4 regions of the Sporomusa rhizae genome follow, and region 2 is predicted to be linked to each of the others. Evidence: riboswitches for the same ligand, from Rfam matches in the RefSeq annotation. Region 2 holds a riboswitch; each other region holds the start of a gene.
The links. A riboswitch is a leader RNA that binds a small molecule or an ion and turns the genes downstream of it on or off. The one in region 2 is predicted to bind cyclic di-AMP.

Region 1 (7,576 bases), 2.1 Mb from region 2:
TGATTGAAAAATAATAGTGGCAACAATTCCGCCCCAAATGCCATACAGCGGCTGCTCTTTCGCTTGGACCAAGTACGCCGCCATCTCCTGGAACTGAGACATACTGGAGATACCCTGAACGAGCAACTCAACTCCGGCCAGCATACTCAAAAGTCCGGCGGCAGCTAATCCCAGATACCGGAATTTCTTTACCATGGTCGACAATAGAACAAAAGCAATGAGCGGCAATATGCACTCTAAAGGAACAGCGACAGTGACCAACTGTACTGTGGAGCAAGTGCCGATATTTGCCCCCAATATAATTCCCAGGGCCTGACGGAAAGACAGGTAGTCGGCGCTGACGATACCGATTGTAATCAAACATACCGTTGTACTGCTCTGAAATAATGCGGCCGCTACTGCACCCAACAGCAGGCCGCGCCACGGTGTCTTAGTCAAATTGACAAGCACCTTATGCAATTTATACCATAAGGCTTTTTTCAAGCCATAACGCATGATAAAAATGCCGCCAAGCAGCATACCTAACCCTACAAAAAATTCGACCATACCTTTTCCCCTCCAACATAATTTATCTCTACTACCATATGTTTGAGAGACCGTAGGTATGGCACATTTTTTACGGGTTATTTACTATGCATCATATCTTCAGAAACACTGGATAACTCTGTAGCCATGGATGCAAACCCTTGGCTGGCTTTCGCCATTTCCTGAATAGACTGTTCCTGGATTTGCACAGTTTTATCAATACTTACTACCTTTTGATTCATTTGCACGATAGACTCTTGGATTTGGTGTAAGGACGCATTGATGTTTTTAACTGACTCGGCGCTTACGGCAGCCAGCTTCCTAACTTCTTCAGCCACAACACTGAACCCTCTGCCAGCTTCACCGACACGGGCAGATTCTATAGCGGCATTCAATCCCAGCAGATTGGTCTGGTTGGACACGTTTCTAATAAAAGCAACAATTTCGTCAGTATGCTTAATGGTAGCAGCCAGGTCGCCACTCAGTTCTCCAAGTTCGCTGCAAATATTCGCCAACTCTTGTGCACCTGCCGCGATTTCCTCCATACTGGCACTAAATTCCTCAGACGAAGCCGCAAGTTCACTGGAAATAGACCGGATTTTCTCCTGATTGACAATAGCTTGGGTTGTAATAACACAGCCAATGGTAGCTGCCCTCTCTTTTATGGGATGCGCGCACGCAATATAAGGAATCCCAAAAGCCGATTGCTCCTTGGTTATCAAACGAATAACCTTACTGCCTGTTTTAATACATTGCTCACTGACCTGCCCTTGCATAGGCTGGCCTGCTTTAACTCCGAGGTCGAAAGACTTACCAGGCACATACGCAGTATAAAGTCCGTCTTTAATTACCGATACCCCTACATCCTCAATAATAAAATCATTAATGTAAGGGGCTAATTCAGTAAATAACCGCAAGATTTCTTCTCCGGAATGCCGTTGCATAGTGTCGCCTCACTTATATATTTTTTAATGCCATTGTTTTGCACTAATTAGTATGTAAGTTAGTTAATATTGGCTTGAAATCAAAGCTACTATCAATATTCTAATAAAGACCTGAATTACTTTGATAAATTCTATGCATAGCAGCATTTTCCTGCATTATGTTACATATTGCATTAATTTTCTCAATATTGTGTTTTATTTGTGCAAATGAAACGGAATAGTAGTAACTATTACATTCTTATTAAGAATTAGTAACGTTCTGAGAATAAATCCGGTTTGATTATGCAGCAGACGATGCCACCATTTCCTGGTCTCAAACTCCGGAATCACTACGGTAATAAAATCGTCCGGTTCTTTTTTACGCTCCAACCGTTCCACATAATTAACAAGCGGACCTATAACCAACCGATAAGGGGAATAAATGGTTACTAATTCAACATCAGGATTCCATTGCTGCCATTTTTCTTGAACTTTTTGGGCGGCAGTTAAATAAAAAAGAAAATGGCCGGTATGGAGAAATTGAGCATAGTTTATGCCTAATTTCTCCATACCGGCCTGCGCAGCATCCATAATACTACCTATGCTTTACCCGCCAGTATTTCCTATTTTGTTCTGCCTACCGCACAAAAACGGCCGCAGCCTAGATTTTTGATATAAACAGTACTACCGTCCTCATTTTTCACGGCCATGCAGTCGCCTACCAGTTCCGGCACCGTTACTTTTAGCAGCTCCGCAATTTTAGTAACAAGACTATTTCCCGGCTTCCAACGATCGGCTTCATAGTGTTCAATTGCCACAATCGACACACCTAACGATTCTGCCATTTCTTCCTGAGTCATGCCGCAGCGTTCACGTAATGACCGCAGCTTCTCACCAATCATTCTGATCCCCTCTTATTCATCAATAATAAAAATAATAATATCACATCAAGACAGTCGAAACTGCCCTAACTACGCCTAATCAAGGCAAAATAATAGACCGGTACAAAAATACCAGGCATAAGAAAAACCTCTTTGCCTCATACCTTCGTACCGGCCTACCCAACACCAAGCTTTTGCCTCGTGCCCTGTCCACCAGCCCGTTGGTCATGTTTCCGCTCGTATCTGAAGGCTGGTATCCAAACACTTTTTAGTGTTATACGCCACTCTTCTCCAGACATCTAAGTTTTTTCTCTAAGTTGTTTTCCAATATATATATTTCGACTCGTTCGCCGGTTTTTGTACTTATATCACTGTGACTACTAATGACCTTACACTCGGTAAGCCTTGCGACCAGCTCCTCAGCTTGGTTACTAAAAGTTTCCCTGAGTATCTGGCGCATTTCCTTTACTACCTGCCGCCCCTTATCGGTTTTGGCTAAATGAGTCTCCTCGACAGTGAGCACTCCTTTAAACCGTACGAGGACCATATCTTCAATAATATATGTCCGGGTTTCGACAGGTCCGCGCCCAACCTGGCTGCGCTGCAATTTAATAAAAGAATCACTTATAGCCGCTTCCAATACGGCTTTTTTTGGGGCCATTACTTTATCGTACCTCCAACTGTCCGGATTCCTTCTTGTAGAAGTCCGGAAAAACAAAAAGAAGACCCTAAAAGGTCTAGCGACCCCTTGCTTTAGCCTACGAAGTTAGCTGACGGGTAGGATGGCAAGAGATAAGACATCCCTTCTGCATTAACAGAATTAACCCCAAAAAGTGGTTCCTCCGCTTCCATACTGGAACTCGGCCTTATGCTGTTATAAATACTATACTCCCGGAACTGCTAAAAGAAAAGCTGCAATTAGAACAATAGCGGCTAACGGCAAATGGCTATCCTACAAATAAAGCAGGTATCACAGGAAATCATAGCTTACCTCATCGTTGCTACTTCTTTCTTCATTTTACCACGGCCAAATTGAGAATACCTTTAAATGGCGTTATTCCCATAATCTATTAATTACAATATTATAAAGAAAACACGACTTGCGCCGAGCCTTTGGCGAAAGCGGAAGTCGATGTTGCCCTTATCCAGGCGAAAGTTATATTTCTATCAGGACAAAAAAAGCCCTAGCTTATACTAGGGCTTTTTGGAGTCTCAATTTATTAGTAGAAAAATACAAAGTTAGCAATGATAATGCAGAGTAACGCACCAATCATCGGAATGGCCGTCCGTTTAACTACATCAAACGGGGAAACACCACCCATACTAGAAGCAACAACAATAACTGCGGTTATCGGCGAGATAGCCCGGGCGGCACTGGCCGCAAAGTGCATCGGCAGCAGCATTACAACAGGCGCAACCGACATTTTAGCTGCTACTGTCGGTGTCAGTGCGGCAAAAGCAAAGAACGGAGCATTGCCTGAACCCATGACAACCGAAGAAACAGCAATTATGCCGATCATAACCAGGATCATACCAGCGGCACCGAAGCCGGAAGTTTGCGCGGAAGCAATGATGGTATCAATTGTTCCAATAGTAGTAAGACCTTTGGCAAAAGTTTCACCAGCTACAATCAGGGTGATAACATTAGCCATTTGCATTCCCAGACCATCAAAGAAGGATTGGATGTCATTGAGAACTTTTTTACCATCTCTGTGACGGATATATTCAAAGACCATACCAACCGCAACACCAATAAACATGGCTTTAATAATATCCATCTTAATCCAGGTAATCCACAGGCTGCTGAAAATCAATATTAAAGCCAGCGGCACCGCGGGAAGAATTGCGTAAATCATCGGAGGAACGGTTTCATCTGAATCGGAAGCAGCTAATTCGCTAGCTTGAACAACATGTCCATCGCGTTTATCCATCCACTTTTGTACGGCAAAATGAAGTACGGCTACGACAGGAATTACAACTGCGGCAATAGGAATTTGGTAGTTAGTCCAGTAAAGTACGGGGTCAATACCCGCAGTGTTGGCCGAAAGGATTGTACCGGTATCGCTTGGGCTCCAGTCAAGACAAAGAGTTGTGGCGATAACTGCGGTAGCAGACAGGCGGCTTACGCCAAGGCTGATAAGTACCGGGAATACGGTAACCATAAGCAGCATGGCCAACCCGGAAGCACTATTAATGCACAAACCTAAAAACATACCCAAGACCCAAGTGCCAGCCATTACCAAATAGGGCGAACGGAAAGCCAACAGCGGCTTAATGGTCAGTTTTACCAGAGACTTACTTGCGCCAATATGATCCATATAGCGGGCAAAACCGCCTACGGCCATGATGTTAAGGCCAAGACCGGCCGCCCGTGAACTCATGGTTTGTTTTATAAATTCAAAAGCATCGACAAATACTGAGCCAGTGCTGGACTTAGCCGGCAAAATCTCACCAAGACCAAGCGCTACTGCAGCAAACATTAGGATTAGTCCAGCCATGAATAAAACAGGTTGCGGTTTGTATTTTTTTACAATAAGATACCCTACCCAAAACGTAACAATTAATGAAAGAACAATACCCACAAAACTTACCTCCTATTTTATTTTATACACCTTCTTAGTACCGGCTTCTTCCAGTTTTGTTAGTCCCCTCCTCTCAGCAGATTTCCTGCCAGCCTTTTACGTCGGTAATTCCTAATCCCGGAGCGTCGGGAATAATAAGCTGGTTTTTGCTAAAGCTTACGCCGCCCACAACAGGATCTTCAGCTAATAACACGGCGGCATCCAAATCAGCCCTGGTAATAATCTTTTTACTGGCCGCAATGCTGGCGGCGGCTGTAATTCCAACTTTGCTTTCCAGCATACAGCCCATCATACATTCAACACCCATTGTTTCAGCAAAATGAGCAATTTTGATTGCGTTGTGCAAACCGCCTGCTTTCATCAATTTAATATTGATTAGGTCACAAGCTTCCATTGCCAGCAGTTGAAATACTTCATATGTACCAAAAGCGGCTTCATCTGCCATAATATCTGTCTGTACATTATCGGTGACATATTTGAGCCCTTTGAAATCGTGGGCTTTTACCGGCTGCTCAATCAATTCAATGTCGAGCCCCATATCCTCAAACTTTCGGATAGTTCTGACAGCTTCTTTAGGTTTCCAGCCCTGATTGGCATCGAGGCGGATTTTGACATCATAACCGACAGCTTCGCGAATGGCTTGCACCCGCTTAATGTCCAGCGCCGCATCTGTACCTACTTTGAGCTTGAGCGCCTTATAGCCTTCGGCAACAGCTTCCAGCGAATCCCGAACCATTTCTTCCGGCGCATTGACACTAATCGTCAAATCTGTCTCCATAGCATTACGGTACCCGCCAAACAATTTGTAGAGCGGAATGCCATGCAGTTTGCCAAACAAATCATAAACAGCAATATCCAGCGCTGCTTTGGCTGAGCTGTTATGCAGCATTGAGGTGTCAATTGCACTCATAATCTCTTCCAGATTGTCAACATCCATGCCAATCAACTTTGGGCCAATGGTATCGCGAATGGCGGCAATAATGGAGTCTTGGCTATCCCCAGTAATAACTGCCGTGGGCGGAGCATTACCGAAACCAATCTCGCCGGTATCGGCAATAACCTTGATGATAATGTCTTCTGCCGAATTAACCTGCCGGAGAGCAGTCTTAAACGGTTTTTTTAGCGGTATACTGACTTTGCCAATCTTAATTGCTGCAATTTTCACAGGCAATCTCCTCCTTATGTTCGATATCTTGCAAGGTATTCCTTTTATGACATAAAAAATTCCAGCAGAACAATAGTCTTCAGCGGGAAGACTTTGTTGCTGGATTTTATTTATGCCGTATACTTGCGTAAAACTAAGCAAGCCCACGATAAACAAAGCAGCCTTATATGTAATTACTCGTTCAGATCAACAGGTAAGCCATTAGTTATTCGGGAAAACTTTTTCTGGGCGTCTTTATACGCTACCAAAATTGCTTTCTGCGACGAACCGAAATAACGGTTTTCCACCTGCTGTCTAATAGCGTCAAAATCGTCCCGCAGGTTTCTTCCATTAAATATACTACAGATAAAATCTGCAGTTACGGGTATCGTTGCAGAGCAGCCGCAATTTACAATTCTTCCGGTTTCCCGTTCCACAACAAAACCAATAAAAAACTGTCCATATTGGTGAGTAATCGGATTATGCTGTTGTGATTTAGCATTGCCTACAATATAGATAGTATTTTCAGCAAACATTGTATCCCCACACTAGACATATTTAAAATGAGTTGGTGCTTTGTTATTATAATGTATTCGCGCAAGAATGGGAAATTCCTTTAACTATCGAGATTTTCCTGTTAGGAAATATTACGAAGATGCGCCTTGTAGCAAGCCTCGGATCAAGTTTACAGAAATATTGCGCAAATCTAAATAAAAATCATATTTTCCTATATCGAAAAAAATTATGTTTACCAGCACCGACAATCATTCTCCCAGGAATGGACATTGACGATATAACAAAACTGCAGCTTAAACCGATTTTAGCCGTCAGACTAAGACAATATTTTCCGCAGCTTGTTTTTTAATAAAGTCGCACTTATGTTAAGGTAGATAAAGCGTGGACCCGCTTACGGATTCACGCTTTTTCTGCCTATCTATTATAGCAGCTCGCGCCTGAGTTCATCGGCCGATTTAGGCGACAGCCAGGCGAAAGGAATGTCGAAAACGGTACAGGCCCCGGTAAAGCCATGCTTAGCCAGGCGGAAAGTGGCCCGGGCGTAAGCGGCAAGTACACTGGCAGTGAACTCAGGATTACTGTCAAGCTTGAGGCCAAACTCAAAGATATGATTCACGCCAGGACTGGTTTGTCCGGCGCGGAAAACAAAGCCGCCATGTGGAATACCGGAATGTTTGGCCTTAAATTCTTCTTCTGAAACAAAAGTAACATGGGTCTCATAACCGACAAAGTAATGCGGCATTGTTTTGATAGCGGTTTCGATGGCGGCAAGATCTGCACCGGATTCTGCTACTACATAGCAGTCACGAATATGCACTTCATTAGAGTTGATCGCCGGATTTTTCCCTAAGCGAACAGCTTCAACAGCTTCTTGTTTAGGAATAGTATACTGCTTCGCGTTCTTAACCCCGGCAATACGGCGAATAGCATCCGAGTGCCCTTGGCTTACACCTTTTCCCCAAAAAGTATAATCCGTTCCTTGCGGCATAACAGCACCGGCTAATA
Region 2 (7,576 bases):
CGCCAGCCATGTCTTTGACATTAATAGCCTTATATAGTTTCTCTTTTCTTACGTATTCCGTATTTTCAATGTAGCGCGAGGCAAAATGCAGTCCTGGTTCCAAACCTAACTCAAGAAGATATGAATTATTATTCAATATTTTTTCATCAATGCTAATGATATCACTCGCCGGAAAACACAACCCCATTATCGCACCAAACTTTGCTGCAAAAAATTCGCTTACCAAAACCCTGGAGCCAAGCCGGTTGTTTTGGAATTTTACTACATAGACGTTTTCATCTTGAGCACGAAAAAACTGCGGCACAGTAACCCCGACGCCTACTTTCCCCAAATATGCTGCCGCCATTAGCATACTGTCAATCCCTCCTAACGCAGTCAAAAAAAATACGGCTTGTGCCCAGCATCAGCGAGAGCAGCAGAAACCGCTGTTACTCTATCCGAATAAAATATATTTTTATCCGGAAAAAATATATTTTCATTATTTACTGTGACAATAGAACTCTCTTGATAAAAAGACTCGGTAAAAAAATTCACCGAGTCTTTTACCCTGGCATTAGCATTAATTTAATTGATATTTTCACTCGTACCCAAAAATCGTCAGCTTTAGCAACATTCAGCTGATCTGGACACTGACGTTAAAGCTTCAAGATTTACTACAGCTGTACTTACCGTATTATCAGATATTCCCGAAGAATTACCTGGGCCGAATATCTCATTAACCGATATAAAGGCCAGCTCATCATCGACATTTCCAAGTATACCCTCAAATATAAAGCCACCAAGAGTCGTAACTACTACGTTATCACCAATCATACGTCTTAGTATGCAAATCAGTTCATGGCTCTCTTGGCGCTCACTTGTTTCGGTTATTTGCTGCGATACCTCAGTCCTCATAGAGTGAGCCGAATCACAATCCTCTGATGATGTAAATGGATTAGCTCTTATCCCAGTAGCTTTGGCAACAATTTGCCACAAATCAACTTGTAAGAATCTTACCTCTACGACTTCTCCACCGGGAGAAAGAATTTCTACGTTCGATTGAGCCTCAATAGCTGGCGATAAAAAAGCTATACGGCAGTCCTCAACCTTTTGTAAATTACCAAAATATGTCATACCGTCGAAGCCAAATAACAATACATCTGTGTTTAACTCGCGATCGAGTTCCCTAATCAAGCATTCGTTGCGGAGTTCTCTGAAGATACTCACAAGTATAGACCTCCTTCAATATCTAATAAGCAATATACTACTATACTTTATGAGTAATAGAATCAATTTGTTACTTTCGCATCATTATAAAAAACAAATAGTTATATATTTACGTCAGATTAACTATGCACAATTTGTAATTTTGAAGGTATATGTTTTTTAACCATCTCCGGCTTATGGGATCCGTATTAGTTTCATCAATGAGAGGCCCGGCTTTGTGATAAGGTAACGACCGGATTTTGGCCCAATGTGTGGCAGGAAATAAGCACTAACAGAGGTATTGGCGGAGATTTCTTACCTACCGGTACTGGCTACGACGTAAACCAAAAGCAGGATTAGGCAAATTTATATGCTGTTCCTAGCAACCGGCAAATCAAAAAAGAGTCAATCACGGTTGCAACGCGACTAACATTTTATAAGTTTGACAAAAACTTCGCTTACTTTTAATAAAATTGCGGCCTGATATTGTTTTTACAATCTATGAAATTTTTAACTGCTGCTACCAAATTTAAGCAGGGGATATATTATCTAGCACGAAAAATACTAATAATAGATTTTGGAGGTGTAGCAAATGCCAATTGTACAAATTGACCTGCTCGAAGGCCGTTCTCAAGAACAAAAGCAGGAAATGGTCAAAAGAGTGACTGAAGTAATTGTCGAAACTGCAAAATGTCCACCTGAAGCCGTAACTATCATCGTACGTGAATCTCCTGTCGCTAAGGCTGGTGTATTTTTGTCTAGCAAGAAATAATTTGTCAGGCCATTTCGCAGAGCGAAATGGCCTGATTATTAGAAAGGTAGTGCTTAACGTATGAACCCTATACAATTTGCACTTGAAATTGAAACTGCTATAAGCAGTGAAATAGCGTCATTAGCAGATATCGTTACCGAAAATTTGCCGTTTATTACTCTCCTTGAGCAATTCCAAGATGGCTTTTTACAACTTTTATTCGCAGCAGAGGCAACTAACATCGACATCGCTCACTATCCTAATGTAGATGAAACTAAATTGCTCGGCTTGGACACAGCCTGGCAAGAGGCTATTAACCCGAGTAAAATAAATACTAATATTAAGGTATTAACAAAGCTTTGGGCAGTCTACACTGCTATAGACAAATCAGTGCAGTTTTACCATCAAGCAGCACTCAATAATGCCCACCCCCAAACCCGGATATTTTTTAGTTCTCTCAGCCACGTAAAAAAGATCTTACAGAGAAGAGTGAATGGCATTATCCAAGTGTACGACAACCATTACTGGGGCGAGCTTGGGTTTGCACCATTTATGCTGGGCAAAAACTAGCCATCCCGAAAAGAGACTCCAAACCCATTTTGCGGGTAGGTAAACCCAATATTATTAAAAATTGGCAGACTGCACTGCATACTGCTTGTAATAGACTAAGATGGGACTATCTGAATGGTAGTCCCATTTTACTGTCAGTATCCTAATTGTCTACAAATGATATACTGATAGATTGGCCGGTTATTCTGTAAGGCTTTTTTGTCGCATACCAATGCTTTAACATATAATTCCTAAGTTTTGTTTACGCGTAATAAAAATTTATATTATATAAGGTAGCATATAGGAGCATACCAAAGAATAAGCTTGTCTAATAATAAGTGTTTTCTAATAACTACTTCATATATTGTTTGCCCTTTATAAATATATCGTGTAATATATACGACAAGCCGAATTTCCTAATAAAAAAGGAAAACGGGGGAACCATTTCTGGGGTGAATCCGCATAATGCGGTAGGGATTTCCCTTTGTCCCGAACCCGTCAGCTAACCTCGTAGGCTTTTAGAAAGGGGTGTTTTTAATGAAAAACATCAAAAAAATTATTAGTTCCGCCATTGCTATGGCATTCCTAGGTGCTACATTCTGGACACCATTAGCCTTAGCTGCATTAGGAGATCAAGCACTTAAATCAGGAATGACAGGTCAAACAGTAGAAGAGCTGCAGTCTAGACTTATCGAATTGGGTTATGATAGCATCTCAGTTGATGGGGTTTTTGGCGAAACTACTGAGCAATCGGTAATCGACTATCAAAATAAGAAAAACCTTGCCGCTGACGGAGTTGTCGGCCAGGAAACTGTTCAAGTCATGCAAGACAGTCGTATGCCAGAGGTATCAAGAAGTAACGCTCCAGGACGCTATAAAGCTGTTCTGGATATAAAGGCTACTGCTTATGCCGCCGGTCCGCATGATAACGGCCAATGGGGCAACATGACGTATATGGGTACCATGGTACGCCCAGGTGTAATTGCCGTTGATCCACAAGTAATTCCACTTGGTTCTCGCTTATATATTGAATTTGCCGACGGAAAAGGTATGTATGGAGTAGCTGAAGATACCGGAGGCGCAATCAAGGGAAACCGTATCGATATTGCCATGCAGTCAGTAGCAGTGGCTTATGATTTCGGTATTCAAAATGTAAAAGTATATGTTCTTAGTTAATGATAAGCCTGGCATTATTTTGCCAGGCTGAATTATTTTTTTTTATTATTACATAAAAAGAGGTAGATTTGGCTAGTTTATTTGTGTTATTATATTGGGAAATACCTATTACGATGATGTTCACTGAAAGGAGTTTCAACTGATGTTTGACAACAAATTTGGCCCCGAAGGTTTAACTTTTGATGATGTACTACTTGTACCCGCAAAATCAGAAGTTCTGCCGAGAGAAGTAGAAGTATCCACTTACTTGACAAAAAACATTAAGCTTAATATGCCTATTATCAGTTCTGGCATGGATACCGTTACGGAAGCCCGTATGGCAATTGCCATGGCACGTGAAGGTGGCATAGGGGTAATACATAAAAATATGCCGATTGCTCGTCAAGCAAATGAAATTGATAAAGTCAAACGCTCTGAGCATGGAATTATTGTTGACCCAATATTTTTATCTCCCAGTAATACACTGCAAGATGCCCATAACCTTATGGAAAAATATCATATTTCCGGTGTTCCGGTAACTAATGCTGGCAAACTTGTCGGTATTCTTACAAACCGGGATTTGCGTTTTGAAACCGATTTAAGCCGTAAAATTTCTGATTGCATGACCAGAGAACACCTAATCACTGCCCATGTTGGCACTTCATTAGAAGAAGCCAAAGAAATTTTACGTGAGCATCGCATCGAGAAGCTGCCCTTGCTTGATTCCGAAGGAAACTTAAAAGGACTTATTACAATAAAAGATATTGAAAAAGCCCAAAAGTACCCGAATTCAGCCAAAGATCCTAAAGGTCGCTTATTAGTAGCCGCCGCTATTGGTGTTGGTTCTGATATGATGGAGCGTGTTGAAGCTATTGTTGCAGCCAAAGTAGATGTTCTCGTTGTAGATACCGCCCACGGCCATTCACGAGGGGTACTTGAAGCGGTTAGAACCATCAAGAATACATTCCCGCATGTTGACCTAATTGCCGGAAACGTAGCCACAGCTGAGGCTACCCGTGATTTAATTGAGGCAGGGGCAGATGCTGTGAAAGTAGGAATTGGGCCAGGTTCTATATGCACCACCCGTGTTATCGCCGGCATTGGTGTGCCGCAAATTACAGCAATCTACAATTGTTCCAGAGCTGCTCGTGAGTATAATGTCCCCATTATTGCTGACGGTGGTATTAAATACTCTGGAGACGTTGCCAAAGCTATCGCGGCCGGAGCTCAAGTGGTAATGATAGGCAACCTTCTCGCAGGTACTGAAGAAAGTCCTGGCGAAACCATTATTTATCAAGGCCGCAGCTATAAAGTATACCGTGGCATGGGATCACTGGGGGCCATGGCAGAAGGCAGTAAAGACCGTTACTTCCAAGAAAACATGGACAAACTTGTGCCCGAGGGAATTGAAGGCAGGGTACCGTATAAAGGCTCCGTTGCCGATACAGTATTCCAATTGCTTGGTGGTCTGCGTGCCGGAATGGGATACTGCGGTGTTCGCAATATCCAAGAATTAATTAGCAAAACCCAGTTTATCCGCATCACCGGTGCCGGCCTAAAAGAAAGCCATCCTCACGATATCAGCATTACAAAAGAATCTCCTAATTATAGTTTATAAAAAACTTACGGCTTATACTGAACCCATAAGAAAGAGGAAGCCGTTATTACCTAATCCACGTGAAAGTCAACCTTTCAGAGCAGGATAAAAAAATGCTTTGGACAATAGTCCAAAGCATTTTTTATATCAATAAATTACCATGGTGCTGGAGTCTCAAAGTTGACTACACGGAATTCAAATTTACGCTCTTTATAGTATTTAATAATATCCGTCAGCGCCTTCACTGTTTCCGCATGACCCCGCCCATCATGCATTAGTACAATAGCATGACTCCACAAGTTTTTATTTTCCATTTGGGAAACGATATTATTTAAAATACGATTGGCTTTAGCACTAGAAGCATCGCCGGAACTTATATTCCAGCCTACTTCAATATAGCCTAGTTTATTTAAAGCTCCCCAGTACTCTTTGGTAAAACTACCCGCCGACCCTCCGGGGGCTCGTGATATGCGGGGACGAACGCCGATTGCTTTTTTAATAACATCATCGGTATGACGCAATTGAGCAATATAACTGTTGGCCGATTGATATAAATCACGGTAAACATGATTATAGGAGTGATTTCCGATGGCATGTCCTTCTTGATAAATTCGACGCAAAATATCTGGATACTTTTCTGCCTCGTTGCCCACAACGAAGAAAGTAGCTTTAATACTATTACTTTTAAGGATGTCTAGAATTACCGGTGTGTTTTCAGGATCTGGTCCATCATCAAACGTAAGATAAACAACTTTTTCGCCGTAATATTGGCTTACTTTAGGAACTTCTAACACTAAGCCCCTTGCTTGGCGTTCTTCTACCGTAAAAACGTCGTAAACCGGTTTAGCAGCTGTTGGCGGATTGTCGGGGTTTTCATTTATATAGTAAGCGTCAACATTCTGGTTCGGAGAAGTATTGATGGCAGTTGATTGAGAAGGTGCTTGCTCTAAAGGCAAACCAATTACTGAAGCCGACGAATTAAAATCGGCAAATGCTAACAAAGCTAACGGTGACGAAACTAATAACAGTAAACATATTGCACTCAGTCCGCAAACTGTATGAAAAAATCTTGACGTATTATTCATTATACGCTCCTATTTTGAAATAGTTTGATAAACTGTGTCTAAAATTCGTATATTCTCCAACAGGAATGCCTATTCCTGCATGTAAAAATCATGCAGCTTGGAGATACTATTTCTAAGAGGAGTGTGTAAATAATGCCTAATAATACGAAAAAAGTTATAGCTTGTACAGTTTTATTAGTAATGTTAACTAATATTGGATATGCATTTTTAGGTTTGCCGGAAACTAAAAGTCTTGAAAATCTCAATTTGGTTTCCGCGACTCAGGTATATGATATAAACGGCCAGCTAATCTCTAAACTATTTGAGGAAAACCGTGTAGTTGTAACGATTAATAACATTTCTCCTTATGTACAACAAGCGATTATTGCTAATGAAGACACCCGGTTTTATAGTCATTTTGGTCTTGATCCTATCGGCATTATGCGGGCAATAGTCGTAAATATTCGCCATGGCAGCCTGATCGAAGGTGGAAGTACATTAACTCAACAGTTAGCGAAAAATATGTTTCTTACCCAAGAACGTACACTACTACGCAAACTCAAAGAAGCTATGCTGGCGGTAATTATAGATTATAAGTTTTCTAAACAGGAAATTTTACAGGCTTACCTGAACCAGGTCTACTTTGGTGAAGGTGCCTACGGGATCGAAGCGGCCGCTCAAATGTATTTTGGCAAACATGCCAAAGATCTGACTTTGGCGGAAAGTGCATTATTAGCAGGTCTACCCCGGGGACCAAATATTTATTCACCCTATGTTGATATCAAAGCAGCAACAGACCGAAGATCAGTTGTTTTGGCTGGTATGGTTAAAGAAGGCTATGTAACTGAACAAGATGCCGCAAAATCTAAGGCGGAACCAATAAATCTTGCCGGTAAAAAAAAGCGCTTAGTCCAGGCTTCTTATTTTCTTGATTATATTTCCAACGAATTAGTAGGGCGCTACGGTGCAAATAGAGTCTATAAAGGCGGTCTCAAAGTATATACAAGCTTGGATATTAAACAGCAGCAAGCCGCTGAGGCGGTGCTAGGAGAATTGCAAGGAGCTGTATTGGCTCTCGATCCTAAGACTGGATATGTCAAAGCAATGGTTGGGGGACGTGATTACGAGGAAAGCCAGATTAACCGGGTGTTTGCAGAAGTTCGTCAACCTGGCTCAGCTTTTAAACCTTTTTTATATGCAGCGGCTTTAAATGAAGGTCTTACCGCTAATGCCACTATTATCGATGAACCAATTAATATCAATGGTTATTCCCCT
Region 3 (7,576 bases), 1.1 Mb from region 2:
TGAACGGGGCTTTACTAACCCGATTTTGGTAACTTCAGCCTTTCATATGGATCGGTCGGTACAACAATTTGCCAAGTTTAATATCAGCGTTACACCCTATCCTACCGATTACCAAACAAATACGAGCTTTTTGTTTGAATGGCACCTATTATGGCCGCGAGCCGATGCTTTCTATAATACTCAGCTGGCAGTCAAGGAATATCTTGGACTTGCCGCTATACGCTGGTTTTAATATTGAAAAATACCTGTCGGGATCATTATGAGGGGGAGTAGGATTTTGAATATTTTACTTATTGGCGGCGGTGGACGCGAACATGCCCTGACCTGGAAATTGGCGCAAAGCCCCCGGGTAAAAAAGCTATACTGTGCGCCAGGTAATCCTGGGATTGCAGCAATAGCCGAATGTGTAGATATTGATGTAACTGACAATGAAGCGTTAGGGAAATTTGCCCTTGAGCACTCCATTGGTCTAACCGTAGTCGGTCCGGAATTGCCGTTAACCAATGGTCTTGTCGATCATTTTGCCGGTTTAGGTTTAAAAGTTTTTGGTCCTTCCCAAAAAGCGGCACAATTGGAAGGATCTAAAGCCTTTGCCAAAGAAATAATGCATAAATACAATATTCCCACTGCTGCTTCTGCTGCTTTTACCAACGCCGACAGCGCTATCGCCTATATAAAGAAACAAGGTGCGCCTATTGTAGTTAAAGCCGATGGCTTGGCGGCAGGAAAAGGCGTAGTTGTAGCCATGACAGTTAAAGAAGCGGTTGACGCAGTAAACATGATGATGTGTGATAAAGCGTTCGGTCAGGCAGGAAGCCTGGTAGTTATCGAAGAATATTTAGAGGGCGAAGAGGCCTCGCTGCTGGCATTTACTGATGGCTTTATCGTAGCGCCCATGGTAGCCGCCCAAGATCATAAGCGGATATTTGACAACGATCAGGGCCCCAACACCGGCGGTATGGGGACCTATGCTCCGGCGCCGGTTGTTACTTCTGAAATCCGTGACCAGGTAAGGCGCGAAGTATTACAGCCGGTAGTTGATGCTATGCGCCAAGAAGGCATTATCTATAAAGGCTGCCTGTATGCCGGGCTGATGATCACTGCCAAGGGCCCCAAAGTTATCGAGTTCAATGCCAGATTCGGCGACCCGGAAACCCAGGTTGTACTGCCACTTTTAGATAGTGATCTGGTGGATATAATGGAAGCTTGCGTGGATGGTAGATTAGCTGATGCCAATATAGTTTGGAAACAGCAGGCTGCTGTTTGTGTAGTACTGGCTGCCGGCGGTTATCCTGGCAGCTACAACAAAGGCGACGTCATTTCCGGAATCGGCCAGGCGGAAGCCCAAGGCGTTATGGTTTTCCATGCCGGAACAGGTACCAAAAACGGCCAGTTAGTTACAAATGGCGGCAGGGTGCTTGGCGTAACCGCCGTAGCTCAAGATATTAAAACTGCGGTAGATAAGGTATACCAAGCAGTACCAAAAATAGAATTTGCCGGCAGACAATACCGGACAGATATTGCGCACCGGGCTTTTAATCGAAAGTAAGCGATAGCCGTAGCAAAGGGAGTGCCTACTTTGGATGCAGGTTTAACAGTTGTTAATCTACTTGTTATCGTAGCTTCAGTTATTGGAATCGGTATGACCGTTATTGGTCTGCCTGGAAATTGGCTGATCTTTTTTACTGCTCTTGGTTATGGATATTTAGATAACTTTAGTCATATGAGTAGTATGGTACTCATCATCCTGTTTGCTGCTCTGGTGATCGGAGAAATCGTTGAATTTATAGCGGGTTCGCTCGGAGCGAAGAAAGAAAACGCGTCCCGTTCAGCTATCATAGCCGCTTTTATCGGCGGAATTGCCGGTGGGATTATTGGTACGGGAATTATGCCGGGGCTTGGCTCTATTGCCGGAGCTATCGGCGGGTCTTTTACTGCCGGTTACTTAGCGGAGTATTGGGCCACAGGCAGCTCAGAAAAAGCAGGACGTGTTGCCAAAAGTATTGTTATTGGCCAAACTTTGGCTATGATTTTTAAGTTAGCAATGGCCATAGGGATGGTGGTTTTTGTGATCTCCAGACTAACGTGGCAGGTCTAGAACAGGAGGAAACATATGAAACGCCGGCAAATACTCGATGCTGCCTATACTGTTTTTTCCCGTAAGGGGTATCACCGCGCCACAGTTGATGAAATTATTGCATTGGCCGATACCGGTAAAGGCACAGTATACAACTATTTTGTTAATAAGGAACAGCTATTTTACACACTTATTAAAGAACGCAGCGCTAAATTTGAAAGTGAACTTAACGATATTGCCGGGCTGTCTGAACCTTCTTTAGATAAAGTGCAGAAAGCAATCAAGGTTTTTTTGGATTTTTATGTGGAAAACGCAGATTTGTGGCGGGTGCTTATGCATGAGATGCGCGGTCTTGGACATGAAGAACCATCAAGCTTCACCGAGGCGCAGCGGGAAAAGTACCGGGAAAGATTTCGAAAAACCATTGGCGTGCTGGAACGGATTTTAGAAGAAGGTATTGAGCAGGGGACTATTAGACCCTGTAACGCACACAAAGCGGCTCACGGCCTGTTCAGCGTAATTGTCATGATGGTATTCCAGGGGTTTGTTGGCCCCAATATGGAGTCTATTGAAAAGGCAGCTCATGGCATTGCCGACACTTTTCTCTACGGTATTGTTGCCCGATAACGTGAAAAAAGGCTTGCGCCTACTGGTGCAAGCCTTTCGTTACTAACCTTAGAGAGGGATGGCTTTTTGGATATAATAATTATATTTTTTCTTTTCTTTGCCTCGTTGCTTTTCAGCATTTATCATAGTATATCAATACTCTACCCTTTACTTTTCGGGCTTAGCTGCTTTACACTTATATCCCTTCGTAGAGGCTATACCTTAACCGATTTATTGAAGATGATGGGAGACGACTCAAAAAAGTCGTTGATTGTAATTAAGATTTTTGTATTAATCGGGATAATAACGGCGGCTTGGCGGGCTTGCGGCACGATTCCCTTTATCGTGTATTACGGCATAATGTTTATGAGTGCCAAGTACTTTATAGTATCGGCGTTCCTATTGTCCTGTCTGGTGTCCTTTTTGCTTGGCACTTCTTTCGGAACCGTTGGGACAATTGGGGTAGTGCTGATAGTTTTGGCGAAGAGCGGTAACGTTGATATAAATATGGCTGCCGGTGCAATCATTGCCGGGGCTTATTTTGGCGACAGATGTTCGCCTATGTCTTCAAGCGCCAACCTTGTAGCCGCTTTGACTAACACCAAGCTGTATATCAATATTGCAAACATGAATAAGACGGCAAGCATTCCCTTTGCCCTTTCCATCTTGGGGTATGTATATTTGTCTTATACCAATCCGTTGGCTTTTTACAATAATCAAATTGTAGATGAAATAATAAATTCTTTTGATATAAGCCTGATTGTGTTGTTGCCGGCGCTCATTATACTAGTGTTTGCTGCTTTCCGGGTAGATGTGAAGCTATCAATGGGTGTCAGTATTTTATTAAGTGTATTGATTGCTCTTTTTGTTCAACACATACCGTTTCTTAAATTAATGAATTATATTGCCACAGGATACCGTATGGAAAATGGGGGCTTCTTTGCCGATATAATTCGGGGTGGCGGGTTGTATTCTATGCTGAACGTTTCCCTCATTGTGCTGATTTCTTCAGCCTATGCCGGTATCTTTCAAGGGACTGGTTTACTGAGTGACATTGAAGTTTTTTTTGAAAAAATCAGCACGAAAACCAGTGTATATCTCACGGCTGTATTGTCAAGCATAGCCACAGCCGCATTTGCCTGCAACCAAACACTGGCCGTAATGCTTAGCCATCAAATTACCCATAAACTTTATGAAAGAAATCAATTAAGCAATTACCGGTTAGCAGTTGATCTGGAGAATACGGTAATAGTAATCTCTGCACTGATTCCGTGGAATATTGCCGGCGCTGTCCCTGCGGTAATGCTATCGGCAGATGCCGGATTCATCATTTATGCTTTTTATCTATTCTTAGTACCGCTGACTAATTTAGTTGTACGAACAAAGATATAGATATATTTTTGAGGAATCGCAACCAGTAAAATAGGTCATTGATATATTCAAAATGATGTTGTATGATTAAATAAAAAAATTTTGGAGGAGCCTGTCACCAGGCTCTTTTATTGTCTAAATGAGTCTGGAAGAAGACTCTTTTTTATTTGCGTGCTTTCTTAGGTGGTTTCGGCGGGCCGGAATGAGAATTTTCATTCTCTATATATACTATTTATATGAAATAAGTAAAGTAAATGAATACAAATTAATTAAAGTATGGTAAAATTAGGAAAAAGAATATAAAGATAAATGCACCAAAAAAAATATATCGCGGAGGTATGAATATTTTTGGTTTTTGAAAAATATAATTTGTTTTGAAGTTCCGATAGGATATAGATATGTTTTTAAATCATAAGTAAGGCAATCGCCGAATTCCAATCTCATGGAAGCGGGGGACCCATTTTCGGGGTGAATCCTGTAGAACAGGTAGGGCAAATTTCTTTCTGCCCGAATCCGTCAGCTAACCTCGTAGGCGTTGAAAGAGAAGGATGTGTTGTCCTGCCAATCATTAAAGGCCATTTACGAGTCTTTAAACATTCCTTCTCGGAAGCTGATTTTGTAAAGCTACTGCGTCATGCAGGATGAGGTAGTAAAAAAACAAACTACAGTTTTAAGGAGGAATTTTGAGTGGAGAAAATTAGAATTGGCATTTTTGGGTTTGGGAAGACGGGAAAAATTATTGCTAACGAATTCCTGCATGATAATCTATTCACGCTGGAGTGGGTAGTGCGTAAAGGCTATGAGGATCACCGGAAATATGCCAGCCGCCTATTAGGTCATGAATGTGACGCAGGGGAGATTTTTTCTATTGGGGACATTGACGATAATTTTTTTGACACAAGACCAATCGATGCTCTCATAGATTTTTCAGGGCTTACCGGGCTTTACTTATACGAAAAGGCTGCGTCAGCCGGGATTCCTATTATCTCTGCGATTTCCCAATATGAGAAAGAGGAACTGGACTTATTACAGTCTTTTGCTGAGTCTGCGCCGGTGCTTTATTCTCCCAACATTACATTAGGGATTAATGTTTTGCTGGTAGCCGCTCAAATTTTACAAAAAATAGCTCCTCATGCGGATATCGAGATTGTTGAGGAACATTTTAAAGGCAAAAAAGAAGTTTCAGGAACCGCCAAAAAAATAGCAAAAGCACTTAATCTCAATGTTAAAGAACACCTACATTCAATTCGTGTTGGCGGAATCGTTGGCAGGCACGAAATCATCTTTGGGATGCCAAATCAGACAATCCGCTTGCTCCATGAAAGTATCAGCAGGGCCGCCTTTGGGCAGGGGGCAATTTTTGCCGCCAAATTTTTATTAGGTCAACCCCCTGGGTTATATACCATGGAAACAGTAATTGCGGATATGTTTAGAAAAAACATTCCGGTTTACTAACCCTTTATGATAACAGTTTTTTAATAAATCACACCCACCCGTTATACGGGTGGGTGTGATTTATTATGCTTCTTCCTTAATAACCAGTAAGACCCCGGATAAGATTAGCAAGGCGCCGATCCAAAAGGTCAAGCCAACTTGCTCCCCTAAGAAAAGCCAACCTAGCAGGGTGCCAACCACCGGTTGAAAGAAAAAGTAAAGTCCGGCGCTTGTCGCGGTAACTATTTGCAGCCCTTTGTTCCAAAGAAAGAACGCACCTGCAGTGGAGACGGTACCAATATATAGTACTCCTCCCCACACTTTGGGCTGAGTAAGAACTTGAAGATCGCTTGTTGTTATTTCGGTGACAGCAAATGGTGTAATTACTACCGTTGCAACCAATATTGCGTATGTCGTAATTACAAGTTGTGAGTAATCGTTAGGCACTCGTTTTATGAGTACAGACATTAGCGCCCAAGTAAGTGCGGCTATTGCCAATATGCCGCCGCCAAGCCGGGATGAATCGCCTAGATCACCAATGCCAACAATCATTAGAACACCTGTAGTTGCCAAACACACTGATAATGCTTTTTTAAAAGTGATTTGTTCTCCTAATAAAATACGGGCAAATATAGCCATAAACGCAGGCGTTGCCGAAGTAATTACTGCGCCCATCTGAGCCGAGGAGAGCTGTGTACCGAGAAATTGCATCCAGATTGAAATTGAGTAGCCAATTATTCCGATGGCTATAATCAGTGGAAGGTCTTTTTTTCGGATTTGCCACGACTGGCGGGTAATAAGGCCCAATATACTCAGTGTTAGCAGGGCCACAAAATAGCGCAGCCAAACTAGCTCAATTGGAGATATAACTGCAAGCACAACTTTGCTCACTACATACATACCACCCCAGATGCTTGCGGCTAGGGTCAGGTATATTTGTCCGGCATAATTCTTTATCATTAACAATCCCTCCGTCTTTTAGTCGGTTATGATTTACAGACGGAAGGCCTATGCTCAAGCAATCCTTCCGTCTTAGGAATGGATTGCTACCGGAGTATCATTTTCAAAAAGAGGCTTAAAAAGCATCCGTAATCCTCCTTTCAACGGAAAGCGTTTTTGTCTTCAGTCACATTGTATCATAAGCATGGTAACCATACTATTATTAAAAATATAAGTACTTTTTTTGTGAGAAGCAACGTAGCATTAAAGTATAACAGTCTGCACAAATTCCGGCTTTTTTCATAAATTATATTGATGGTAACAAAAACAGGCTTTATTTTACATAACGGAATTTACAAAGTGAAAATCATAAGTTATCGGTCGCAGGAGGGATTAGCAATGTACTGTACTCAATGCGGTCAGCCGGTAGCTGAAGCAAGCAAATTTTGTTGTCAATGCGGTACCAAAGTTGCTCTTGCAAGCACTCCTGGGGACAAAACTTTGGCCAGCAGTAAAGAGGACATCCTGACGGCTGTTGCCGGAGCATTGATGCAAAATGATCATCTAACCCTGACTTACAGACAGAAAACAGATATTGGAATTTATAGCACACTGGCTGACGTCAATTGGACGGTGGGAAAAAAGAAAATCGAGTATTTTGCCAGTATATTAGCGGAAGAAAATTCTCAAACGATTGTTCTTTGGGAAATGATTAAGGAAACCAGTTGCGGATTCGACCCTGTTTTTTCATTTACTACGGAGAAATTTTATAGTGATGGCAAGACTACGTCCGGAAAAATAACCGAATGCGGGACTGGCTTAGACGAAAAAGTCATTGATTATCAATGGGATTATTCTCAGATAAGCCTTCAGATTCAACATATTACCCTAGCGAAGGGATGGCGTTTTAAAAAGGTTATAAACCAGGGAAATGCTTCTTATTAAGAACTAAAATAAAACAGGCTTGCTCCTTTTCTAAAGAAAGGTGCAAGCCTGTTGCATTACAAGCTTGCTTGTTTAACCAAGGCTCTAAACAATGCCAACATGGCAGGGTATTTTTTTGCTATCATTTCGGGATGCCACTGTACGCCTAGCACAAAATGGTCGCCAGCAAGTTCAATGGCTTCGATAACCCCATCTTTAGAATAA
Region 4 (7,576 bases), 240 kb from region 2:
TCAGTCGACCAATATTTTTATACAGACCGGTTTTCCCAAGATGACCTTGAAGGCGCCCTGGAAGAGGACCAGTTATTTACCGTAGACAACCGAGATTTTCCGACAAAAACATATTTATTAAGCAAGAATATAGCCGGAAAGGAATGGCTCAGATTTCACGCAGTTGTTCCTTGTGCTATCAGCCCTGATTATTTTTATAGCAAATTTATCGGCGACTGACAGGTTACGCATTGGATTAGCGCCTATTAGTATTAGTTACACCGCAAATACTAATCTTCTAAGGAATAACGCAAACAGTACAATAATTTAATATACACCATTAATTAACAGTAGTCAATGACACTGCCTTCCCAATAGTTGCAATGCTATTAGATTGAAAAATTGATTGACATAGTATTGCCCGTACTATATAATTAAATTTGTGACAAAAATTTATCGCGGGGTGGAGCAGTTGGTAGCTCGTCGGGCTCATAACCCGAAGGTCACAGGTTCAAGTCCTGTCCCCGCAACCAACGCTGGTGTAGCTCAGTCGGTAGAGCGTATCCTTGGTAAGGATAAGGTCACCGGTTCAATCCCGGTCACTAGCTCCATTTTAATACGGCGGCGTAGCTCAGCTGGCTAGAGCATGCGGTTCATACCCGCAGTGTCCGGGGTTCAAATCCCTGCGCCGCCACCAATTTTAAGAACTTGTCGTTAAGACAAGTTCTTTTCTGTTTATCATTCCTAGTTGTTATTTTAGAATTATATTTCTTTTTTATACCTACCACTCCTCTGCTAAACAATCATAACTAATGTTATGCGCATTAAAGTTCTAGTTTTTCGTCAAAAATATCTTCAACCTTTACCTTTTTGATTTGTTCACTCTCTCCAGGATTTAATATTTTAACATATAATTCGGGAGAGCCATACGGTGGTATTGATACAGCCCAGGTCGCCATAGTTCGTTGTTTTTGGGGCGAGCTTCCTATTCTAAAAATACTGTTATCAGGTCCATCGTTTTGATCGTTGCTAAAATCTAGAAAGGTATCAAGATTATACGGCGTTGCAGCATTACTTAGTAATGCTGCAATACGTTTATACCTGGTATTACTGCTCAGTCCGTCTACTCTGTTAAATTCCAACATTGATTCATCAACATAGTGATTGGTATGGAAAATAGCCTGGCTATCCTTCATTATGACGGCGTACTTGCCATCTGGCCCAATTTCAATAGTAGCTACTTTATTCCGGTCAGCCAGCATTAAATACTGCGGTCCTAAAAATAATTCAGTTCTAGCAATTGCTTCGTCTACACTGCCACATTCATTTAATAATTGCTCATAGAGCGCATGGGTATATGGCAGTATTTTTCTTTCTTTAAACGCTATAGATCCTGCTGATGCACTGATTGTAACTAATCCTTTTTCATTTATTCCTGCTTTTAGTCCCTTATGATTGCCGTCAATAACAAAAAGTCCAATATATTTGTACCCGTTTGCTGGTGAAATTAATTTTAATTTTTGATGATGATCAGGAGCCCAATCACGATTTTTAACGATTAAACTTCCACCTCCTTGAACAATATTGCCATTAGCAGCCCAAAGTGTGCATGCGTGTGCCTGTAAACCAAAAGTAAACATAATCAATAATAGTATTACAATTACTATCGTCCTTTTCACAATATCACTCCGATACATAGAATATAAATTATTGATTTTTACCGATACTTATTTTCGCTGTATTTATTTTACTACATTTCCAATAAAACAGTAGAGTTTAAGGCAAAAAACTGGCCGACAGTGAATATGTTGGCCAGTTGTAGTTTCATATAGTTTATTGAAGTCTCTTCGCACGGTGAAGAGATGGTATGTCTAATCTCGGCACATAAAAAAGGCTAGTAGATTAATCTACTAGCCTAAAATTTCTGGTGGGACTAACTGGACTCGAACCAGTGACCCCTACGATGTCAACGTAGTACTCTAACCAACTGAGCTATAATCCCTTACTACGTATGTAATTATATTACGGTTAACTTTAAAAGTCAAGCATCCAGAAATATAAATTAATATAAGATATTATTAGCAATTACTAAACGCTGAATTTGATTAGTGCCTTCGTAAATCTGCATAATCTTAGCGTCGCGCATATACTTTTCTGCCGGATATTCTTTGGAATACCCATAACCGCCAAGTACTTGTACGGCATCGGTTGTAACCTTCATAGCCGTATCGGCAGCAAAACATTTGGCTATGGCGGATTCCTTAGCATAGTCAACTCCTTGGTCTTTCATCCAGCAAGCTTTATATACCAAAAGGCGAGCTGCTTCGATTTGCATAGCCATATCTGCTAACATTGCTTGAATAAGCTGGAACGAAGCAATCGGCTTATCAAATTGAACACGCTCTTTAGAGTATTTAACAGCAAGCTCAAAGGCAGATTGGGCCAAGCCTACTGAAACTGCGCCGACAAATGGACGGGCTGCATCCAGAGTTTTCATTGCAATTTTAAAGCCTTCTCCTTCGCGGCCAATCCTGTTAGCTGCAGGAATACGCACATTCTCCAAAACCAATTCACAGGTGTTAGATGCTCTGATGCCCATCTTCTCTTCTTCTTTACCTACAGAGAAACCAGGGGTGCCGCGCTCAACGATAAACGCGGTTAACCCACGGATACCGGCTGTTTTACGTGTATTAGCAAAGATTACAAAAATATCGGCAATACCACCATTGGTAATAAAGCACTTAGTACCATTAAGTATATAGTGTTCACCGTCTTTGACTGCAGATGTAGCAACGGCTCCGGCATCAGATCCGGCACCTGGTTCGGTTAGTGCAAAAGCAGCCAATTTACCGTTATTTATGATATCAAAAAACTTGCGTTTTTGATCATCATTGCCTAACAATACCACTGGATACGAAGCTAATGCGTTTGCAGCTGTTGTCGTGGCAACACCAGCGCAACCTTTGCCTAATTCTTCATAAATAAGAGCAATTGAGAGAGCTTCGAGACCCGGACCATCATACTCTTCAGGAACGGTTAGATTAAGCAATCCAGCTTCGTCCAATTTTTTCCAAAGTTCTGGAGGAACCACGCCTTCTTTATCCATTTCTAAAGCGTGAGGAGTGATTTCTTTAGTAACTAATTCTCTAACCATCTTTTGCAGATCCAGTTGATCGGGAGTAAAGTTAAAATCCATGCTTTGCCTCCTTGTTGGTGACATGATACCAAAAAATTCTAATGATAAGTATACCTTATAATTTTTTTTTTGTTAACACCTAATAGCGAAAAAAATAAAAAAACGCTATTTTAATAACAATTTAGCGCCTATTGCAAGTAATACCAGTCCAAATATCTGCTGAGGACTGCATGACATACGCTCAAGACCGAAGCCGCCAAAGTGGTCAATAATTATAGCCGTTAAGACTTGCCCAACAATAATAGCCGTTGTAGCATTAGCTACACCGACTCCCGGAATACTAGCTGCTACTAAATATATTATAGCTACGCCAATAAAACCACCCAGCCATGAATACCAAGGTGCATCTTGCCATGCATACAAATTACCTTTTCCCATTTTAAAGAAAAAAAGCAAGATCACAGCCAAAATAGTTCCCGTAATATGGACAAAAAAAGTAGCTTCTAGAAGACCGATAACTTTACTTAATGCAGTATTAAGCGAACCTTGTACTGCCATTAATACCCCTGAAACCAATGCTAATACTAATGGCAGCATTTCGTTCGAAATAAAGTTCAAGCCTAAACACGCCCCCTTGTACTATACATAATTATAAAGTAGACTTAGCTTCAGATTGGGTTTTAACCCCATCAGAAGGTTAGTCACAGGATAAAAATAGTATAATACTTAGGGCCTGTTAATATTCCGGGAAGTTAGCTATTATAAAAAGAAAAGCAGGCCACGGCCTGCCAACTTTCTTAGTCCAGCACGTATACTGTAACTTTCTGCAATCCAAAGTTTAACGCTTCGCGGTGGCTGTCAAAAGCTAAGTCAATACGGTTGCCTTTAATAGCACTGCCAATATCGTCAGCTATCGCATAGCCGTACCCCTTAATATACAACCTAGTCCCCAGAGGAATCACTGATGGATCAACAGCAACCAAGCCCTTCCGCAAAAGGCTACCGGAATAGGTGCGGTTTCCATTACCTGGGTCAAACGCACTATAGCCTGATGCTCTCATAATAAGGGAACGACTGTATCTGCTGGGTTCACCAGCCAACCGTTCAAGATAGACAAAGTTTTCTTTGTCTATAATCCCATTTACAGTAAGGTTAGCACTTTGTTGAAATTCTTTTACGGCTTTTGCGGTAACAGGACCAAAAACCCCATCAATCTCTCCGGCATAAAAACCGCCATCTGCCAGCAGCTTCTGTACCAATCGTACGTCATCACCGCGTGCCCCGATAGTTAAGGCCGCCATATCCTGCGGCGGTGCAGCCAATCCGACAGCCGGGTTGGTAGTTAAGCACAACACGGTAAATACAAACAAAATTGCAAAAAATGCTCTCTTCAGTTGTACCACCTCTCTTTATTTATGCCTCCGAGGTTAGCTGTCGGGTTAGGGTCAAAGAGAAGAAAAGAGAATCACCCCTCCGCCATAGCGGATTTCACCCCTGTATATCTATTGGTTCCCCCGTACCTTATAAGGATTCGGCATTATAAATAATAATACACATTATTGTAAAATTGGTCAAATTTCTTAAATAGCTAAATTTTTATGTTATCACTAAATAGCGCGAATTGTTTCCTATTTATGACACGTTAACTAATTTTATATTCCTAAGACTGTGTATAGTTCCTTATTGGCCACACCGGTAACAGGTATTCCCTTATCTGCCTGGAAAGCTTTAACGGCTTCTTCGGTCATAGTGCCAAACAAACCATCTGCCCTGCCTTGAAAATACCCCAGTTCTTTAAGTTTCAGCTGTAATACTACAACATCAGCGCCGGATGTTTTTAATTTCAGATTCCTATTTACACTTACTTTTCTGTCTTCAATTCGCACCGGAGTTCCAATAGGAATCCATTCGAACAGTTCTTCGATGTCTTTATTACGCATTCGGATGCAGCCATGACTGGCAAACTGGCCAATTGACCATGGCTTATTAGTACCATGAATACCATAGGTGCCCCACGGTACATTTAGGCCCATCCACCGAGTCCCAAAACCTGTTCCCCAGTCGTAATCCTTCCAAACTACATTCCATTCACCTATTGGTGTCGGAGTTTTACTTTTCCCTACCGCGATGCGATATTTTTTATATAATTGCTCGTCATTATAAAGTTCGAGCACCCTTGACTGTATCTTTACCACAATACTTACTTTGCCTTTGGGAGATTCTGTCGGTTGGTTTGTTCCAATTGATGCAAACTCTTGTTCATCTATGTACTCGAAACTAATTATGCTAAACGCAATACTAATAATAGCCAAAATTACAATACTATAAAATATCCGGGATCGCCTAATTCTGAGAGACCGGAATGAATTCACTAAACTCCCTCCTCATGCAAACTACTCTTCCACAAAATATATGCGCATTTTCAAAGGGGTATGAAAAGAGGAATAAAAGAAACCGGCCATTGGCCGGTTAATTTAAAACGTACACTTTTACTTTTTGAATACCATAGTCAAGAGCTTCCTGTCTTGTGTCGAAAGCCAAGTCAATCCGATTGCCTTTAATGGCACTGCCTTGATCCTCAGCTACAGCCGGGCCGTAGCCCTCGACCCAGAGTTTTGTTCCCATAGGAATTACTTTAGGGTCAACAGCTACTACCCCTTTTTTTACTTTGCCACCCACATAGGTTGAATTATTCCATTTGCCGTTATCGAGCATTCCTGGACCGTAAGCAGTCGCAGTCATATCAAGCATTCTGCGGTAATTCTCCGGTGCTCCAGCAAGTGTGTTATTATTTTCAACCGCTTTAGGGGTTAGGTTATTGCTGTTATTAAACAACTGTGAAAGAAGTGCAATTTCTTTCTGATAACCAGCGAAATGATTGGTTACTTCTCCTTGCACTTTCTCTTGTACTTTATTGCGTACTGTAGATTCTACCATCTGAGTAAGATTATCCCGCGAAACAGTCTGCTCTTTCGGTGTTAATTGTTCAGCAAGTGCGGTAATATTATTAGCAACAGTAGCATTTCCAGAACGTTCCAGAGCCGTTTGCGCTATTCTGCCCAATAAGGCTTGCCTATCACTTGCATTTAACGTCTCTTTTACTTTTATTAACTCTTGTATCTGGGTGGCGGTTAGGTTGCCGGCAACTTGGGCCAGTTTATCATCCAAAAATGCTGCATTGGCTTTAGGTACTACAGGCGTAAAAAATGGCACTGAAAAAACCATCAACAGGATCGCGGCTATTTTTTTCTTCAAATATAAAACTCCTCTCATTTGATGGCTTGGCTCAGTAGACATTTTATCATATGGTTTACATAAATAACAGAGGGAAAATTGAACAAATAAAAAGCCTGAATGTTATCATTCAGGCAATACCGACGTATAATCAAGCCGTTATACTGTTTTCTGCAAATATTGGTACTACTGACAACGTGTCATGGTTTAAGCAATAGGCGATATCTTGTTCAAAGCCTATACTACTTAAATATTTGGCATGTGATGATTCGGAAACGCGGTTTAGCAGATCATTTTTAAAATCACAATACATTCCCTTGGCAGCTAAAGCAGTATCGCTAAGCTTAGACATGCTACTTAGTCGTTCTGCAAGCAGACCAGCACATAAAGTATCTTCTAACGAAAAACGCCCTTCGGAGCCTGCACACAAAATAACTATGTTTTCCTGCTGCTGACGCAAAGCGTTAGTAACAGCAGCCGCGTTAACAAAAGCTGCTACATATACTCTGGGAAGTGAAGCCGCTTTTGTCAATGCCAGGGTTCCATTGGTAGTTGTCATAACGAGGGTTTTATCAGCAATTTGTTCTCTTGTATATTCATAGGGCGAATTTCCTAGGTTAAACCCTGGTATAAGTAAGCCCTCCCGTTCCCCAGCCAGGAATACTTCAGGATATTTGTTCTTGATCTGGAGGGCCTCTTCCACCGTTTTTACCGGGATGATTCGCTTACAACCGTTTGCGCAGGCTGTAGCAATACTTGTAGTCGCGCGAAAGGCGTCAATAACTACCGCAGCGTAACCGCCATATTCCTTAGCATTAAAGTCGTTAGGTGTAAAACAAATATCAATGTTCAACTATATATGTACCTCGCTTGATTTAAATATATTTTTTAAAGTTATTTTGCCAATTGGTATAGTGTTTCTGTTAATACATCTAATCCTGCTTCAATGTCTTTCGGGTTAATGTATTCGTTCTCGTTGTGACTCACGCCGTCTTTACAAGGAACAAATATCAATCCGGCGGGTGCTACATAAGCTATGTTCATGGCATCATGCCCCGCACGGCTATCAAGCCTAAGGCTGGACAGTCTCAGTTTGGAACACACAGTTTCGATAATCTGATTCAAATTTTGACTGAGAGAAACCGGCTTTTCAGATGCTAATACTTCAATAGCAACTGCAGTATCATTGTCGTCGGCAATAGAACTTACCGCGTCTTTTATTTCCTG

Region 1: another riboswitch for cyclic di-AMP. It lies ahead of SRRS_RS22085 (DUF2294 domain-containing protein); the one in region 2 lies ahead of SRRS_RS12305 (peptidoglycan-binding protein).
Region 3: another riboswitch for cyclic di-AMP. It lies ahead of SRRS_RS17520 (4-hydroxy-tetrahydrodipicolinate reductase); the one in region 2 lies ahead of SRRS_RS12305 (peptidoglycan-binding protein).
Region 4: another riboswitch for cyclic di-AMP. It lies ahead of SRRS_RS13580 (3D domain-containing protein); the one in region 2 lies ahead of SRRS_RS12305 (peptidoglycan-binding protein).

The regions. Positions count from the first base shown of each region.
Region 1 covers NZ_CP156925.1:4,717,337-4,724,912, forward strand. The annotation lists gene SRRS_RS22065 (Na/Pi cotransporter family protein) at 1-546, opposite strand, end outside; gene SRRS_RS22070 (methyl-accepting chemotaxis protein) at 624-1,469, opposite strand; partial or broken gene SRRS_RS22075 (APC family permease) at 1,665-1,946, opposite strand; gene SRRS_RS22080 (helix-turn-helix domain-containing protein) at 2,072-2,350, opposite strand; gene SRRS_RS22085 (DUF2294 domain-containing protein) at 2,604-2,990, opposite strand; cyclic di-AMP (ydaO/yuaA leader) riboswitch at 3,070-3,205, opposite strand; gene dcuC (C4-dicarboxylate transporter DcuC) at 3,550-4,911, opposite strand; gene SRRS_RS22095 (dipeptide epimerase) at 4,985-6,076, opposite strand; gene SRRS_RS22100 (DUF3870 domain-containing protein) at 6,250-6,591, opposite strand; gene SRRS_RS22105 (diaminopimelate dehydrogenase) at 6,993-7,576, opposite strand, start outside.
Region 2 covers NZ_CP156925.1:2,642,629-2,650,204, reverse strand. The annotation lists gene SRRS_RS12325 (HipA family kinase) at 1-352, opposite strand, end outside; gene SRRS_RS12320 (hypothetical protein) at 604-1,206, opposite strand; gene SRRS_RS12315 (2-hydroxymuconate tautomerase) at 1,778-1,957, shown strand; gene SRRS_RS12310 (hypothetical protein) at 2,018-2,506, shown strand; cyclic di-AMP (ydaO/yuaA leader) riboswitch at 2,881-3,018, shown strand; gene SRRS_RS12305 (peptidoglycan-binding protein) at 3,023-3,661, shown strand; gene guaB (IMP dehydrogenase) at 3,804-5,258, shown strand; gene SRRS_RS12295 (polysaccharide deacetylase family protein) at 5,393-6,322, opposite strand; gene SRRS_RS12290 (transglycosylase domain-containing protein) at 6,455-7,576, shown strand, end outside.
Region 3 covers NZ_CP156925.1:3,698,173-3,705,748, reverse strand. The annotation lists gene SRRS_RS17545 (YdcF family protein) at 1-232, shown strand, start outside; gene purD (phosphoribosylamine--glycine ligase) at 278-1,549, shown strand; gene SRRS_RS17535 (DUF456 domain-containing protein) at 1,580-2,098, shown strand; gene SRRS_RS17530 (TetR/AcrR family transcriptional regulator) at 2,114-2,704, shown strand; gene SRRS_RS17525 (Na+/H+ antiporter NhaC family protein) at 2,924-4,075, shown strand; cyclic di-AMP (ydaO/yuaA leader) riboswitch at 4,470-4,605, shown strand; gene SRRS_RS17520 (4-hydroxy-tetrahydrodipicolinate reductase) at 4,742-5,509, shown strand; gene SRRS_RS17515 (DMT family transporter) at 5,573-6,448, opposite strand; gene SRRS_RS17510 (hypothetical protein) at 6,827-7,372, shown strand; gene SRRS_RS17505 (gamma-glutamyl-gamma-aminobutyrate hydrolase family protein) at 7,429-7,576, opposite strand, start outside.
Region 4 covers NZ_CP156925.1:2,884,090-2,891,665, forward strand. The annotation lists gene SRRS_RS13540 (hypothetical protein) at 1-219, shown strand, start outside; tRNA gene SRRS_RS13545 (tRNA-Met) at 437-512, shown strand; tRNA gene SRRS_RS13550 (tRNA-Thr) at 515-590, shown strand; tRNA gene SRRS_RS13555 (tRNA-Met) at 600-676, shown strand; gene SRRS_RS13560 (carcinine hydrolase/isopenicillin-N N-acyltransferase family protein) at 804-1,658, opposite strand; tRNA gene SRRS_RS13565 (tRNA-Val) at 1,905-1,981, opposite strand; gene SRRS_RS13570 (acyl-CoA dehydrogenase family protein) at 2,042-3,175, opposite strand; gene SRRS_RS13575 (DMT family transporter) at 3,281-3,733, opposite strand; gene SRRS_RS13580 (3D domain-containing protein) at 3,913-4,518, opposite strand; cyclic di-AMP (ydaO/yuaA leader) riboswitch at 4,517-4,662, opposite strand; gene SRRS_RS13585 (L,D-transpeptidase family protein) at 4,768-5,487, opposite strand; gene SRRS_RS13590 (3D domain-containing protein) at 5,585-6,370, opposite strand; gene SRRS_RS13595 (2-phosphosulfolactate phosphatase) at 6,501-7,202, opposite strand; gene SRRS_RS13600 (Zn-dependent hydrolase) at 7,244-7,576, opposite strand, start outside.